2 regions of the Synechococcus sp. CCY9202 genome follow, and region 1 is predicted to be linked to the other one. Evidence: riboswitches for the same ligand, from Rfam matches in the RefSeq annotation. Region 1 holds a riboswitch; the other holds the start of a gene.
What was found. Region 1 has a riboswitch for cobalamin ahead of VB777_RS07120 (HupE/UreJ family protein). Riboswitches for the same ligand answer to the same signal wherever they lie in the genome.
Positions count from the first base shown of each region.

Region 2: it holds a riboswitch for cobalamin, as region 1 does, so the genes downstream of both, VB777_RS17020 (HupE/UreJ family protein) here and VB777_RS07120 (HupE/UreJ family protein) in region 1, are expected to answer to the same signal.

Region 1 covers NZ_JAYGID010000052.1:4,524-12,072, forward strand. Annotated here, with positions in the region: gene VB777_RS07095 (S66 peptidase family protein) at 1-399, opposite strand, end outside; gene purQ (phosphoribosylformylglycinamidine synthase subunit PurQ) at 416-1,069, opposite strand; gene purS (phosphoribosylformylglycinamidine synthase subunit PurS) at 1,145-1,402, opposite strand; gene VB777_RS07110 (hypothetical protein) at 1,503-1,883, shown strand; gene cobW (cobalamin biosynthesis protein CobW) at 1,891-2,985, opposite strand; gene VB777_RS07120 (HupE/UreJ family protein) at 2,994-3,542, opposite strand; cobalamin riboswitch at 3,707-3,853, opposite strand; gene VB777_RS07125 (pentapeptide repeat-containing protein) at 3,981-4,496, opposite strand; gene upp (uracil phosphoribosyltransferase) at 4,622-5,284, shown strand; gene VB777_RS07135 (hypothetical protein) at 5,319-5,711, shown strand; gene ilvD (dihydroxy-acid dehydratase) at 5,757-7,427, shown strand; gene VB777_RS07145 (hypothetical protein) at 7,451-7,549, opposite strand, start outside.
Region 2 covers NZ_JAYGID010000139.1:2,129-9,677, reverse strand. Annotated here, with positions in the region: gene VB777_RS17045 (MerR family transcriptional regulator) at 1,019-1,450, opposite strand; gene VB777_RS17040 (DUF3721 domain-containing protein) at 1,581-1,832, shown strand; gene VB777_RS17035 (hypothetical protein) at 1,847-2,272, shown strand; gene VB777_RS17030 (HupE/UreJ family protein) at 2,330-2,929, shown strand; gene VB777_RS17025 (phosphoglycerate kinase) at 2,926-3,477, shown strand; cobalamin riboswitch at 3,497-3,661, shown strand; gene VB777_RS17020 (HupE/UreJ family protein) at 3,685-4,290, shown strand; gene VB777_RS17015 (GNAT family N-acetyltransferase) at 4,307-4,816, shown strand; gene VB777_RS17010 (PepSY domain-containing protein) at 5,050-5,343, shown strand; gene VB777_RS17005 (hypothetical protein) at 5,534-5,677, shown strand; gene VB777_RS17000 (VOC family protein) at 6,503-6,883, opposite strand; gene VB777_RS16995 (CDGSH iron-sulfur domain-containing protein) at 6,880-7,146, opposite strand; gene VB777_RS16990 (GNAT family N-acetyltransferase) at 7,335-7,549, shown strand, end outside.

The DNA.
Region 1 (7,549 bases):
ACTGCCCCAGCCGGCTGTGACGGCCAGTACGCCCTCCGCCCGTTGGTCACCGATCGCCTGCTCCCAGGCCAGGCAGCGTTGGCGGTCTGTACCAGAGAACCAGTGCCAGCGCAGACGGGTCGCTGGCGGCACCAGCAGCTCCCAGCCGGCGCTCGCGATTCGCGCTTCCAGGCTGGTCTGTTCCGATTCGGGATCCTCCCACCAGGTGCCGGGTGCGATCGCCACCAGCCGGCTGCCGGCCGTCAGGGGCGGAGGCATGGGCAGGGCCGGAGCCTGCCCGGCGGGTCCTTGGGAAAGGGCATCTGCTGGGCCAACCCCTGCCGCTCGGACCGCCGCCGCCATCCCCACACCACCAGCTCCCGCCAGCGCAGCCAGAAAGGAACGGCGGTGCAACGTCATCTGCAGACGGGCTGGCTCAGGAGCCCACCGCCTCCAGCAGGCGCCGTCCATCCATGCCGCCGGTGACGGGATCGCAGGCCCGTTCCGGGTGGGGCATCAGACCAAGCACATTGCCACCGGCATTCGTAAGGCCGGCCACGTTGCCCACGGAGCCGTTGGGGTTGTCGGCATAGCGCAACACCACGCAGCCCTGATCCTCCAGCTGCTTCAACCGCTCGGGTTCCACCTGATAACGACCTTCACCGTGGGCAATCGGCAGGGTGATGCTCTCACCGGCTCCATAGCCGCCGAGCCAGCGGCAGTGACCCGGTTGCACCTCCAGGCGGCTGGGTTCACAGAGGAAGTGCAGCTTCTCGTTGCGGGTGAGCGCCCCAGGCAGCAGGCCCAGTTCCGTCAACACCTGAAAGCCATTGCAGATGCCCAGCACCGGTCCGCCCCGCTCCGCGAAGGCGAGCACCTCCTGCAGCACCGGCGCGAACCGGGCGATGGCGCCGCAGCGCAGGTAGTCGCCATAGCTGAAGCCTCCGGGCAGCACCACCGCCTCCAGCCCGGCGAGATCGCGCTCCTCATGCCAGAGGAAACGGGTGGAGCGACCCAGGCAGCCCTCCATGGCCCAGCGCACATCCCGGTCGCAGTTGGAACCGGGGAACACCACGATGCCGATGGTCATGAGGGGGAAGTGGGGTGCGGGTACTGCGAGGGGGTGAAGCCGAGCCTGGTCCGAAGCGCTTTGGAGCCGCCTGGATCAACCGAGCTCCTGCAGGTCGAGGGTCCAGTTCTCGATCACCGGGTTGGCCAGCAGCCGATCGCTGAGCAGTTCAGCCTGGGCCTGCGCCGTGGCGCGGTCCGGCGCCTCCAGCTCCAGTTCGATCGCCTTGCCGATCCGCAACCGCGTCACTCCATCGACCCCCAGGCGGGCAGCGGCGGCCCGGGTGGCTTCGCCGGCCGGATCGAGCACCGAGGGGCGCAGGGACACCTGAACGCGAGCGCTGTAGAGGGGCACCGGGGCTGTCGGAGATTTGTTAAATCTTGGCAGCCCATCGCCCCCTTGACAGCCGCGGTAGTCAGCTTGAAGGGGTACCAGCTGCCCCGCCGTGCTGCCCGTGTCTCCATCGCTGGATCTGTGGCAACCGGTGGTGATGCTGGCGCTGTTGCTTGGACCGATCGCTGCACTGCCGGCCCAGGCGGATCCTGGCGGCTCCGATCCGGAATCAAGCTCCAGCTCTCCGATCGTGAGTCTTGATTGCCGCCTGGCCGATGGGCCCTGGCAACCCTGCGCGATGACGGTGATGAGCATCGGTGAGCGCTGGCAGCTGCAGGTGGGTGAGCGCCGCTACGACTTCCAGCACGACGGATCCGGCAGCGTGCGCATGCGCCAGGACCAGGCCGCTGGAGGCTGGCGCGAGGTGGAGAGCACCTGGAGCGCGGATGCTTCCCTCTGCTGGGATGGACTCTGCGCCCGAGGTGATATCCCCCTCGACTGAATCACCGTCAAGGTGCAGGGGCAGAGTCGAGTGCATCGAGCAGGCAGACCTTGCAGGCCTCCGCGTCGAGACCCAGCCCCAGGGCCACCAGTTCAAGCCCAGGCTCGCCGGCCAGCTGGCTGGAGGGGGCGGTTTCGTACCAGCACTCCAGACGCGGACCCACGGCCTGAATCTGCAGGGGGCGTGGACGGCCCTGCTGCCACAACCAACCCTTGAGCCGGATCAGCCCCTGGCGCTGGATCAGCTCAGCGATGCCTGGCTCCACCTGCTGACGCGACCAGTCGCCGGCCAGGCGCAACACCGCCGAACCCATCGCCACGTGGGCGTGGTGTTGATCGTGGTCGTCGGGATGGTGGTCGTGGTCGTCGTCGAGGTGCTCGCCGTGCTGATGAGCGTCAGCCTCGTCTGGCCGGCGGAGCTGCAGCACCAGCTCCGGGCTGATGTCACCCCGCTGCATCGGCAGAACGGCCGTGGCGCTGCGCAGGCGTGGATGGAGCTGCTGGCGCAGGCGATCGAGATCGTCTGGGCTGATGCGATCGGCTCGGCTGATCAGCACCAGATCCGCCGCCTCGAGCTGGTCTTCGAACAGGTCCTCGATCGCCGTGGCGTGATCCAGGCTCGGATCCGCCAGGCGTTGCGCCTCCAGCACAGCCGGATCCGCCACCACATGGCCAGCCGCCAGCGCTTCACCATCCACCACGGTGACCACGGCATGGACCCGCGTGCGGGTGCGGATCTCAGGCCAGCGGAAGGCATCCACCAACGGAGCCGGCAGGGCGAGGCCACTGGTTTCGACGACGATGCCGTCGAGCTGGTCCGAGCGCTCCAGCAGCCGCGTCATGGTGGGCAGGAAGTCGTCCTGCACGGTGCAGCAGAGGCAGCCGTTGGTCAGTTCCACCAACCGGCCTTCGGCTTCCTCTTCCGGGCAGAAGCCGCAATCGCGCAGCAGCGATCCATCGATGCCCACATCACCGAATTCGTTAACGAGAACGGCGAGACGCTGACCGCTGTTCAGAAGCAGATGGCGCAGCAGGGTGGTCTTGCCGGCGCCAAGAAAGCCGGTCACCACCGTGACTGGAAGGCGGGAATTCAAGGGGGCCATGGTTGGGTTCAGCCCACCAGGCTCGACCAGGCCCAGGCGCCACCGCAGCCGATCAGCCCGGCCGCCATCAGGCGCTGGCGGGTCGGGGTGAGGCTGGCAGCGGCCCGGCGCATCGCCCAGAGCGACACCAGCAGCAGAGCCAACTGACTGAGCATCAGGCCGATCAGATAGCTGCCGGTCGGACCGGCCGTCCAACCCAGAACGGCATCACTCAGCACGTAGCCATGCAAGGCAAAGGCAGGCACCAGAACCCATCGGGGCAGCCTGTCGAGCAGAACCAGGCCCACCAGGGTGAGGGTGAACGCCACGGCTGCTTCGGCTCCGGGCAGGTTGGGCAAAGCCAGCCCCAGAGCACTGCCGCCCAGACCGGTGGCCAGCAGGGCCACCATCCAGGTGGCACGCTGCTGCAGCCCCACCAGCGACAGGGCCAGCAGGAAGAGCAGATGGTCGGGACCCAGAAGCGGATGGGCCAGGCCGCTGATCAGTCCATGGATCGGCGTGGGCTTCAGCCCCATCAGCTCCATGGCATGGTGCGCCTGTGCCGGCCCCGACAGCAACAGACCAGCCAGCAGAAGGATCGGCAGGCCACAGAGCGGCAGGAGACTGGAGTGAAGACGTCGGACTGGGGCAACAGATTCCGGGGACTGTGGCGTGCGAAGCCAGAGGGGGCCGGAGCCCTCCTGGGAGCCAGGGAAAGACATGCAGGGGTCCGGTCCGCGCCGGGATCGAGAGAGCAACCGGTGGGCGTTCTGGCTGGGCTCCAGGACTGGAGCCATCACAGCTGCGGGACAGCGCCGGATTTTCACCGGACTTTCCCCGTTACCTCCGGAGGCTGTTCCCCTCCGGAACCGGAGCTCGAATCTATGCGGTCAGACAAGCAGCGGGCTTTGCAGCGGTCGCCATGGCAATCCAACGCATCAAGGGATTGGTCTCACCTGGGCTTGGTCGGCTTCGGTCTGGTTGGCCATAGCTCGACTGGCCTCGGCTTGGTTTGCTCAGCGGCAACCCAGGCTTTCGGCTGTGCTGACGCCTGTGACTGGATTGGAGCCGCTGGCTCGCTTGCAGAGGGCCTTCTGTTCGGTCAGATCGAGCACCGCATCGCTGAAATCGGCGCCGCTGATCTCGGCATCGCGGAAGCGGCTCTGCATCAGCATGGCGTTGCGCAGCCGGGCGTCCCGCAGATCGGCACCATCAAATCGACTGGCGTAGGCCACCACATCGCCCAGGTCGGCCCCCTGCAGATTGGCGCCGCGCAGGTTGCTGGAATTGAACACGGCACCCCGCAGATCGGTGTCGCTGAGGTCGTAGCCCTGCAGCTCGGCCTTGAGAAATTCCTGCTGCTTCAGGTCGCGGCCGTGCATGTCCGGTTGCAGGTCCTGGACGGACCGTTGGCCGCGCAGCTCCGGCGCCGTGATCGCCCCAGCTGGAAGGGCTCCGCCGAGCCAGGCGGGCCCGGCGAGCAGCACGGACGTGCTCAGCAGCAGAGCGAGTGGGGCCTTCCTGCTGAGCATCCAGCCGCCACAACGGGCCAGGAACCGCAGACAACGGCGGAGCATCACGGCGCGGGTACGGTGGCCCTTCAAGTTATGCCAAGGGGTTCGCCAGCGCGAGCACCCCTGGCAACGGCCTCCTGTTCATGAGCATGTCCCTGCGGGTGGTGGTGCCACCCCATCCCCTGATCGGCCACTGGCTCACGTTGCTGCGCGATGCCCAGACCCCGCCCGCCCTCTTTGCCACCGGCATGGCCGAGCTGGGACGCTGGCTCACCTACGAAGCCCTGCGCGACTGGTTGCCCCATCAGCGGGTGACCGTCCAGACCGACCTGGCCTCGACCGAAGGCACGGTGGTGGATGCCTCGGTGCCGGTGCTGGTGGTGCCGATGCTGCGGGGCGGGCTGGGGCTCTGGCAGGGAGGCCAGACCGTGCTGCCCGTCGCCACGGTGGCCCATGTGGCGGTGCAACCCACCGGCTCCGGCGATCTGTTCTGGGCACTCGACGCCCTGCCCGCGGTGATCGCTTCCCGGGTGGGGGTGCTGGTCTACGCCCCGGAAATCGGCGATGGGCGCGACCTGATCGCCGTGCTGCAGCGCCTGCAGCAGCGGGGCGTGGAGGGCCAGCGGCTGCGGGTGATCTCAACCCTGGCGGCCCGTCCCGGTCTGAGTGCCATCGCTGAAGCTTTCCCGGATCTCACCGTCTATTGCGCCTGCATCGACGCTGAGCTGGATCCGGCCGGCAGGCTCTCACCGGGAATCGGCGACGTTGTCCTTCGCTTGTTCGGCAGTCTCGGGGCTGCTGCCTAGGCTCAGGTTCGTCGCTCCCGTACCGGAAGAGCCCATGTCCACCTCTCGCCGTTCCTCGGGTCCGGATGCAGGCGGCAACCCTGGCTATGGCAGAAGCAGTCTGGTGCTCAGCGCCTTCGCCGGTGCGGCACTGGGGGCGGCAGGACTGGGCTGGTGGCTGCTCAATCAAGCGGATCGCCGCCGCCAGCGACTGCGGCAGGAGCGACTGCTGCGCCTCTCACGCCTGCAGGGCGCTGGAGCCGGGGACAGCGGATCTTCGGATGAGGGCCTGACCTCCAGACCAGCCGATGGCAGCCCCAGCGAGGCCCAGTTGCACGACAAGGTGCAGCAGCTCAACCAGGCCATTGAAGATGTGCGGCGACAGCTCGAAAGCCTCACCACCAACGGTAATCGTGCTGTGAATCGGGCTTCCAACGGAGACAGCTGAGCCGGATCGGTAGGTTGCTCTCACAGCCAGTTCCGCTCGCCCGCCATGCTCCGCTCCGCTGCCATCACCCAGGGCATCCAGCGTTCACCCAACCGGGCCATGTTGCGGGCCGTTGGTTTTGGAGACGGCGACTTCAACAAACCGATCATCGGCATCGCCAACGGCTACAGCACGATCACGCCCTGCAATCTGGGGCTGAACGATCTCACCCGTTGCGCCGAGCAGGCTGCCCATGCCGCCGGGGCCATGCCCCAGACCTTCGGCACGATCACGGTGAGCGATGGCATCTCGATGGGTACCGAGGGGATGAAATATTCCCTGGTCAGCCGGGAGGTGATCGCCGATTCGATCGAAACCGCCTGCAACGCCCAGAGCATGGACGGGCTGCTGGCGATCGGTGGCTGCGACAAGAACATGCCAGGCGCCATGCTGGCCATGGCCCGCATGAACATTCCGGCCATCTTTGTGTATGGCGGCACCATCAAGCCCGGCAAGCTCGGCCCCTGCGATCTCACCGTGGTGAGTGCGTTTGAGGCGGTGGGTCAGTTCTCCGGCGGACGCATCGCCGAGGAGGAACTGGTGGCGATCGAGAAGAACGCCTGCCCGGGTGCTGGAAGCTGCGGCGGCATGTTCACCGCAAACACGATGAGCTCCGCCTTTGAGGCGATGGGGCTGAGCCTTCCCTACAGCTCCACCATGGCGGCCGAAGATCCGGAGAAAGCCGAGAGTGCGGCCCGATCAGCCGAGGTGCTGGTGGAGGCGATCGCCAACAACATCCGCCCGCGCGACCTGCTCACCCGCGAGGCCTTTGAGAATGCGATCAGTGTGATCATGGCGGTGGGCGGTTCCACCAATTCAGTGCTGCACCTGCTGGCGATCGCCCGCACAGCCGGCGTGGAACTCTCGATCGATGATTTCGAGCAGATCCGCCAGCGGGTGCCGGTGATCTGCGATCTCAAACCCAGCGGCCGCTACGTCACGGTGAATCTGCACCAGGCCGGAGGCATTCCCCAGGTGATGAAGCTGCTGCTGGATGCCGGCCTGCTGCATGGCGATTGCCGCACGATCGAAGGCAAGACCCTGCGGGAGGTGCTGGCCGACGTCCCCAGCCAGCCCCCCGCCGATCAGGACGTGATCCGTCCCCTCTCCAACCCTCTCTATGCGAAGGGACACCTGGCCATCCTCAAGGGAAACCTGGCTCAGGAGGGTGCGGTGGCCAAGATCTCAGGAGTGAAGACCCCGGTGATCACTGGCCCGGCCCGGGTCTACGAAAGTGAGGAAGCCGCCTTGGCCGCCATCCTCGATGGCCAGATTCAACCCGGCGATGTGGTGGTGGTCCGTTACGAGGGCCCCGTTGGCGGTCCCGGCATGCGCGAGATGCTCAGCCCCACCGCCGCGATCATCGGTCAGGGTCTGGGCGAATCGGTGGCCCTGATCACGGACGGCCGCTTCTCCGGTGGCTCCTACGGCCTCGTGGTGGGTCACGTCGCCCCAGAGGCCGCCGTGGGAGGCACGATCGCTCTGGTGGAGGAGGGCGACAGCATCACCGTGGATGCCAGGCAGCTGCTGCTGCAGCTCAACGTGGATGAGGCCGAACTGCAGCGGCGCCGTGCCGCCTGGGTCAGGCCTGAACCTCGTTACCGCACGGGTGTGCTGGGCAAGTACGCCCGGCTGGTCAGCAGCAGCAGCCTCGGGGCTGTGACCGATCCGGTCTGACCCTTGCGCTCAGCTCCGAGAGTTCAAGCCTGAGGGTCTGCCTTTGAGCCCAGCAGGGCTCGCAACCGCCGGGCCAGGGCCTCAAGCCCTGCGCCGTCGGCGGGCCTCTCACAACGCAGACC
Region 2 (7,549 bases), on a different contig from region 1:
GCAGCAGGTAACCCTCCAGCGCCTTCGGGGTTTCGATCAGTGCCAGCAGGCCAGCGGGGCGTGCAGAGAGGGAGCCATCCACAAGCAGGCGGCTCACCAGGCCGTGGGTGATCCCACAGCTGCTCCCCTGCGGAGCCGGCTGCCAACAGATCCTGGCGAAGCACTCCCAGCAGCGATTGCTTGAGGGCATCGAGCTGGCCCGGCCGCAGCCGGCGGCTGTTGGGCAGGCCCACGGTGGTGCGGGGACAGCCCCCGCGGTTTCACAGGGACATTGAACGCGGCGCCACGGCCGCCAACGGAGATCGAGCTCAACCCGCCCCTGGTGAAAGCGAAAGCCCATGGCGATCCGCGGCTGTTCTCGCGGGTGGTGCCGGAGCAGGTTTCAGGTTGCCCTGCTGATGCAGCAGTCCGCAAATCCATGCACCCAGCGCGTACAACCGTTGGCTCTGCAGACTCCAGAGAAGGAGGGGTTCGCCTCAGAAGCAGCGTTGCGCTGTCTGGGTGGCAAAAGGTACGGGAACAGGTACTCCAGCAACCCCCCACAGCCGCAGAGAAGGCGTACTTTGAACTTGAGAGGAGGCCCGGTAGCCAACCCGACCCTCACCCTCCAACAGAGTCCGGCCAGGGATCATCCGAGCCGGTGTGCACAAAGGAGGTGCGCCAACGATGCGACACACAACAGGTGAACGTGATGGCGCGGCGCGAACGCCATCCCGTAACCGCAGAGAGCCATACGCCAGTTCTGATTCCCGCGTGATGAACCCCCGGGCTGCATAACCCGAGCCGGGATCACAGCCGAGAAGGTCAAGCCCCGAGCATCTCTTCTCCCAGACGTGATCTCCTTCCCTTCCCTGCCAGGCCCCAGACAGGACATGCGTGAACCACAGACACCCGATCGGCCGTTCCTGGTGTGAGGACGTGACCGCCGCAACCGGTGCTAAGGCGCCCCCCACGGGGCGCCTTCCTGTTGGGCATGGGGTCCTCACGCTTCAGCGGAGCGACAGGGCAAGTCCATGGCTCAGCGTTGCAGCTTGGAGCCCCCACAGTCCTGCCAGCTGCCGAGCAGACGAGCCAGTTCATCCTTCATGGCACTGAGCTCGGAGATCCGCTGGTCAATCGAGGCCATCCTGGTCGCAATGCTGTCTTTCAGGACAGAGCAGTTGCAGACACCAGCTCGCCGGACCTCCAGGATCTTCGCCAGCTCGGGAATCGATACATCCATCGCTCGCAGCGCCCGAATGATCGTCAGCTCAGCGAGATTCTCCTGATCAAACAACCTGTATCCCGCTGCGGATCGAGCCTTGGGCTGGAGCAGTCCCTCGTCGCAGTAGTAGCGGATCGTCTTGACGGAGAGGCCTGTTCGCCTGGCCACCTCGCCGATGCGCAGGCCCGGCATGGGCACCGATGACAGCGATCCCCGCAAGGGCACAACCTGAACCCTCCAGTCCATGGAAGCTTCTCCAGCCTAGGCACCGTCAAGCGACAGCAGCCCTGTCAACAACTGTCCATTGATCACGGATTACTGGAGACTTTCGCTAGGCTGTCGGTCCAGCAGGCGCTCTGCGCTCATCACCCGTCCCATGTCGCACCGTTTCAGTCCGTGGGGCGTGCAGGCGGCAGCCACGATCGGAGCCAACCTCCTGTTCTCCGCCGCGGCTCTGGCCGCTCCAGCCGCAGGTTCGGGCGGCGTCCCGGCGATGTATGCCACTCAGGCAGAAGCGGAGAAAGCCGCCAAGCTGCACTTCAACTGCACGGGCGCCCACAGGATGGGCAACCAGTGGATGCCCTGTACCGAGCACGGTGATGGCCAGGGCTCCGGGCCCTCCCACTGAGGATGAGCACTTCCATGGCCCAATGTGGGGACAAGCCCAAGCGGATCGCCTTCGGGGTAGCGCCCCTGGGCATCATCTCGATCGGCATCGTGCCGATGGGGGTGGTGAGCATCGGCGTGGTGCCGATGGGCGTCATCAGCATTGGCGTGGTGGGGATGGGTGTGCTGAACGCCTGTGTGGTGGGAATGGGCGTGCTGGTGGCGGGAGTGAATGTGATGGGGGTCTGGTGGGCAGGCATGGAAGGCATGGGCCCGCAGCGCCTGGGGGCTCCTCCCAGTGCCCTGCATCAGCACCACCACAGCTCCGATAGCCAGTTGCCGGCCAACCTGTTGGCTTACCCCACCCGAGAGGAGGCCCTGGAGCAAGCCCGGAAACTCGGCTGCAGCGGCGTCCATGCCATGGGCTCCCTCTGGATGCCCTGCTCCCAGCACCCGCAGTAGGGGAAGTCCTCGGTGACCGTCAGCCGATTGAGGATGGAAGGCAACGGCCTGAGATCGATGACGCGAACCACCTGGCCATGGGCCTGGCTGGCCGGGGTCGCCCTGGCCCTGGTGCCGATGTCTGTCTGGGCCCATGCCGATGCACACCCCGGTGGTGGTTTCGTGGCCGGATTGCTTCACCCCATCTCGGGCCTCGATCACGTGGTGGCGATGGTGGCCGTGGGCCTCTGGGGTGCGGTGCTCGGCCCACCGGCCCTGTGGGTGCTGCCGGTGGCCTTCCCCATGGTGATGGCCCTCGGGGGGCTGCTCGGTCTACTGGGCATTCCGATTCCGGGGGTGGAGATCGGCATCGCCGTCTCGGGTCTGGTGATGGGGCTGATGGTGCTGTTCGAGCTCCGACCGCCCCTGTGGCTGGCGGCGCTGATCGTTTCCGCCTTCGCGGTGTTTCACGGCCATGCCCATGGCGCGGAACTGCCGGCCGGCAGCAACGCCCTGCTCTACAGCCTGGCCTTTGTCCTGGCGACAGGGCTGCTGCATCTGCTCGGGATCCTGCTGGGAGAAACGCGCCGCTGGCCCGGTGGTCGGCGCTTTGTGCAAGGGGCCGGTGGGGTGGTGGCGCTGGTGGGGCTGTGGTTCCTGGAGCAGGCCCTCACGTGATCGCGCTCCTCGCCCATCTCACCCCCTCCGGCTTCGGGCCCTGGGGTGATGGCATGGCGCGGCTGTTTCTGGAGCCCACCGAGCTGCTGCTGGTGATCGCCCTGGTGCTGCTGGGCGTGCAGGCCCGCCAGCCCTGCAGCGATCGCCTGCCCTTGCTGCTGCCGCTGGCCTGGCTGCTGGGGGGCCTGATCGGCCTGCGCCTGCCATCGCCCCTGCTGCTGGCCGTCGTCTGCACAGGCCTGTTGGCGGCCCTGGGCTTGCTGGTGGCCCTCGGTCTGCGGCTGCGGCAGGCGCAGCTGCTGCCCCTCGCTGCTGGCCTGGCGGGGCTGTTCGCCCTGGTGGCGGGATCGGCCCTGGCCGGTCATTCAGGAGCGCTGCCGGCCCTGCTGGGGGAGACCGTGGCGATCGCGGTGTTGAGCCTGCTGCTTGCGCAGGCTCTGGCACCGCCGCATCCGCGCTGGCTGGCGATCGGCCTGCGGGTGGGCGGCAGCTGGATCACCGCCGCCTCGTTGCTGATGTTCGGTTGGCTGGTCCGCCACCCACAGTGATGCCTCTGCAGCCAGCCGGACCCACAATGGAGACCACGGTTCCAGTGGGTCACTCCCTGGAGGCAACGAGGAAAGTCCGGTGGGGCGCAGGGTTCTCCTGAGCCGAGTCCGGCGCTGTCCCGCAGCTGTGATGGGGGCCATGGCCCTCTCAGCCAGAACGCTCGCCGTGTTGAGCCCCTTCTTCGCCGGCGCGGACCGGATTCCATCATGACCCTTTCTGCTTCTGCCCGATCTCTGGCCCTGTTTGGCGCGGCCTCAGCACTGGCATTGCTGCTGGATCAGCCCGCCCAGGCCCATGGCATCGCCCACGGCGGCATCGCCGCCGGCTTCCTGCACCCGATCAGCGGTGTCGATCACCTGCTGCTGCTGGTGGGCATCGGGGCCGCCGCCTCCTGCATTTCTGCGCAGCTGCTGCTCTGGGCTCTGGCTGGGGCGATCGGCGGTGGTGTGTTTGGAGCGATGGGCGGCACCTTGCCGGCCCAGGAGTTCCTCGCGGCCCTTGCGATCACAGCGGTGGCCGTGCTGGTGCTGCGCTGCCTGCGCTCCAAGCAGAGTCCGCAGTTGGGTGCCTGCGCCGCTGTAGTGGCCGCCGCCGTGGCGGTGCACGCCATGCTCCATGGCCTGGAGGCACCGGCCGATGGCTCCGCCGCTCTCTGGTGGCTTGGGGCTTTCACGGGTTCGGTGCTGGTGAGCGGCGGCAGCTTCCTGCTGCTGCGGCGCCTGCCTGTGGCCTGGACCCGTGGTGTGGCGCTACTGCTCGCTCTATGCGGCGGCGTGGTGGCTCTCGGGCCTGCCGGGCTGTTGATCCGCTGAGCCGGACTCGGGAACCCTGGCTGCACCCACCTCGCCACTGCAGATCCGTCCTCACGAGTCAGCCATCAGCGAGGCCGAGGCCCAGCTGGCCTGGGTGGAGCAGAGTCAGGCGGTGATGGTGGCTGTGGATGCGGCCGGGGCCGCGGTGGGCACGTACTACCTGAGGCCCAACTCCCTGGCTCTCGGTGCCCACGTCGCCAACGCTGGCTATGTGGTGGCTGAGCACTGCCGGCGCCAGGGTGTGGGCAGCCGGCTTTGTCAGCACTCCCTGCAGGCGGCGCGGCGGCTGGGCTTTCGGGCGATGCAGTTCAACCTGGTGAGCACCAACACCGCCGGCCTCCGCTGCTGGCAGCGCAACGGCTTTCAGGTGGTGGGCACCCTGCCGGGGGCGTTCCGCCATAGGCAGTTGGGCGATGTAGATGCCCTATGCCCTGGTCATGTTCCAGTGCTTGTTGGAGGGGCCCAGTGGATGAAGGCAGTATCAGGGTGCTCTTCACAGGAAGCTGGATCCTTTTCCCTGCGGTGATTCCTGCATGGTCCAAAGCTTGATCTCGGCTCAATGAGAGGTTCGACGCCTGCAGGGCAGACCATTCTGCAGTGACAGGCCGTTGCGCCAGGACAACCAACAATTCTCCCTCGCCACCCCTGGGATTGGAATTCATAGGATTAAAACCACTCGATTCCTTGGCGATGGGCTCCTCTTTCTCCCCGGATCCTCTGACCAAACACTCGACCAGGGTTCTGGCCAATGTTTCCTGCATGGCCGCCATCGCTCTGGCAGCTACCCTCGGGCAACCGGCCTGGGCCCGTGCGGGCAACACCCCGGACCCGGCACGGGTCGTGGCCCAGGCTCCCGCACCCGCCATCACGATGCAGCAGGCCATCACCAAAGCCACTGCGGCCGTCCCCGGGGGAAGGGTGATCGAGATCGATCTCGACCGGGAGAAGGGCCGAGTGATCTGGGAGGCCCTGGTGGAGAGCTCCAAGGGCCGATTCGAAATCTATGTGGACGCCACCACCGGAGAGATCCTCAAGAAGGAACCCGATAACTGATGGTACGGCTGACCGGTGTTGCACGTCTGGCCGCTCCCTTACGCCCGATGGAGTCAGGGGCTCGAGATCGTGAGTGGTGAGTTGCTAAGCAGGGATCCGATTCCGCTGTTCAAGCCCCGCAGCAAGTAGGGCCTCGAGGAGGCCTTCAGAATCTGGGGGCAAATTCAAGGGGTGATCGCAGGTCTGTCTATTGAGTACAGCCAAGATCCGCATCACCGCCATCTCGACGCTGGGCATCGTCCTGTTGCTGATTCAGAGACAGTTATTCCTGGCCGTCAGCGTTGGTATGGCTCTGGTGGGCAGCGGCGGCCTGATCCTGCGCCATGACCGTTGAAGTTGCCCTGGCGATGTTGCAGCGGGACGGCCGCTGGTTGATGCAGCTGCGCGACTAGATTACCAGCATCGTCGCTCCAGGTTGCTGGAGGAAATCAGCTGGCAGCCCCAGCTCCTGAAGTTCGCCATGGTGCAGCACCTTCATCGGCGCACGCCCCCTTGATTTTAGCGCTGAGCTGTCAGTGCCCTTGGAGCAGATGCAACTTCTGGAGGGTCAGGACATGGCGGTGGTTTCAATAGAGGATTTGCTGTCGTGATCGATCTGGACCGCCCGTCTTGGCAATCCTCGCGGGCTGGCCGATGGGCTGCTGGAGGTGATGCAGCACGTGCTCGAAGCCCAGGCCTGAGCACAACAAAGCCCGGAGCGTTGGCCCCGGGCGTTTGTCTCCTCATCCGTGGTGCCGACCCGAGGGGGTGGGGCACAGTTGCACGTGGATTGTGCTTGGCAACAGCCGTGATCGTATTCAGATCAGGGTGGCTTTGGTTGTTTAGCGGAGCTGCTGGCGCTGGCACCTGGGGCCAGGTGTCTATCGGGACGTTCCGTTGGGTCCGGGGCACCTGAGGCGGTGCAATGGACGGCGCCAGGGCTGTTTCAGCAAAACAGCCGCGACTCGCCAGGAACGTCAGTGATCCGTTGAGAGTGTTGGAGCAGGGGCCGGATCGTCAGCGCACTCCTGGCTGCTGCTCAGGTGGGGTGTCTTCCATGCTCTGGAGCCTCCCGGTTGTCGATGCAGTCACGATCGGACGACTGGCGGTTCAGGGCAAGGGCTGGAGCGCGAACGAAACCGCTCTTCACCAAGGGCAATGGGGCTTCATGAAGGGGACTTCACGGTGCTGGCATCACCAGCAACAGCAGCCGGTTGCTCTCCGGATCCAGCAGCCAGGCTTCTGCGCCAAAGGGTTCCTCGCGTGGCGGTTCCTGCAGCGAGGCGCCCAGGCCCAGCGCTGCGGTGATCCAGGTGTTGAGCACGGCAACAGCGCCTGTGCCATCCGACTGGCGTTGCAGGCACAGCGCCAGCCGTCCCATCTGCTGCGGCTGGGCACGGCTGCGCGATGGCGCGTAGATCTCCAGCCACCCACCGGCCGGCCAGGGCACCCGCCAGTGGGTGGCACTCAGCCCCGGCAGCGGCTCCACCTCCAGCAGTGCGCCGTAGAAGCGGGCCAGGCCGGCCGGATCATCGGCAGCCAGCACGATCGAGGCGCTCATCCCCATGGCCGCCACCAGGCCCTGCGGGGCTGGGCGGCATGGCGACCGTCGCAGAGGGGATAGCGGTGCGAACGGCCGCAGCGGCACAGCAGCATTGTGGCCGCCTCGCTCAGGCGCAGCTCGTAGGACACCCGGCCAGAGCCCAGATGGGCGCCATCGCAGAACCAGCCCTGACGGCTGCGACCACAGCTGCACAGCTGATGCACCCCGGCGGGCAGTTGCAGCGGTTCAGGACCTGGGGTGGCGGCAGTGGGCTCAGGCATCGGTTCAGCCCTCCGTTGAGGCCTAAGACCAGTCTGGGGCAGCCTCATCCGTTGCTTTCCAATCCATCCAGAAGGGACACGCCGACCACGACAGCTACCGCCGACGGAGGCGACGTGCCGTAGTTCTCGCATGGCGGCAGCGGGGGGAGCGAGGATCACCGTTCTGATGATCGGCATCCCTGGCCCTGGTGGCATCCCCCCTGCAGATCCGCCCCTATGGGGCGGCCGACTGGCCGGCGGTGTGGGCGCTGCTGGAGCCGGTGTTCCGCGCCGGTGAAACCTTCCCCCACGACCCGGCGATCTCGGAGGCCGAGGCCAGGGTGGCGTGGGTGGAGCAGAACCAGGCGGTGATGGTGGCTGTGGATGCGGCCGGAGTTCCAGTGGGCACGTATTACCTGAGGCC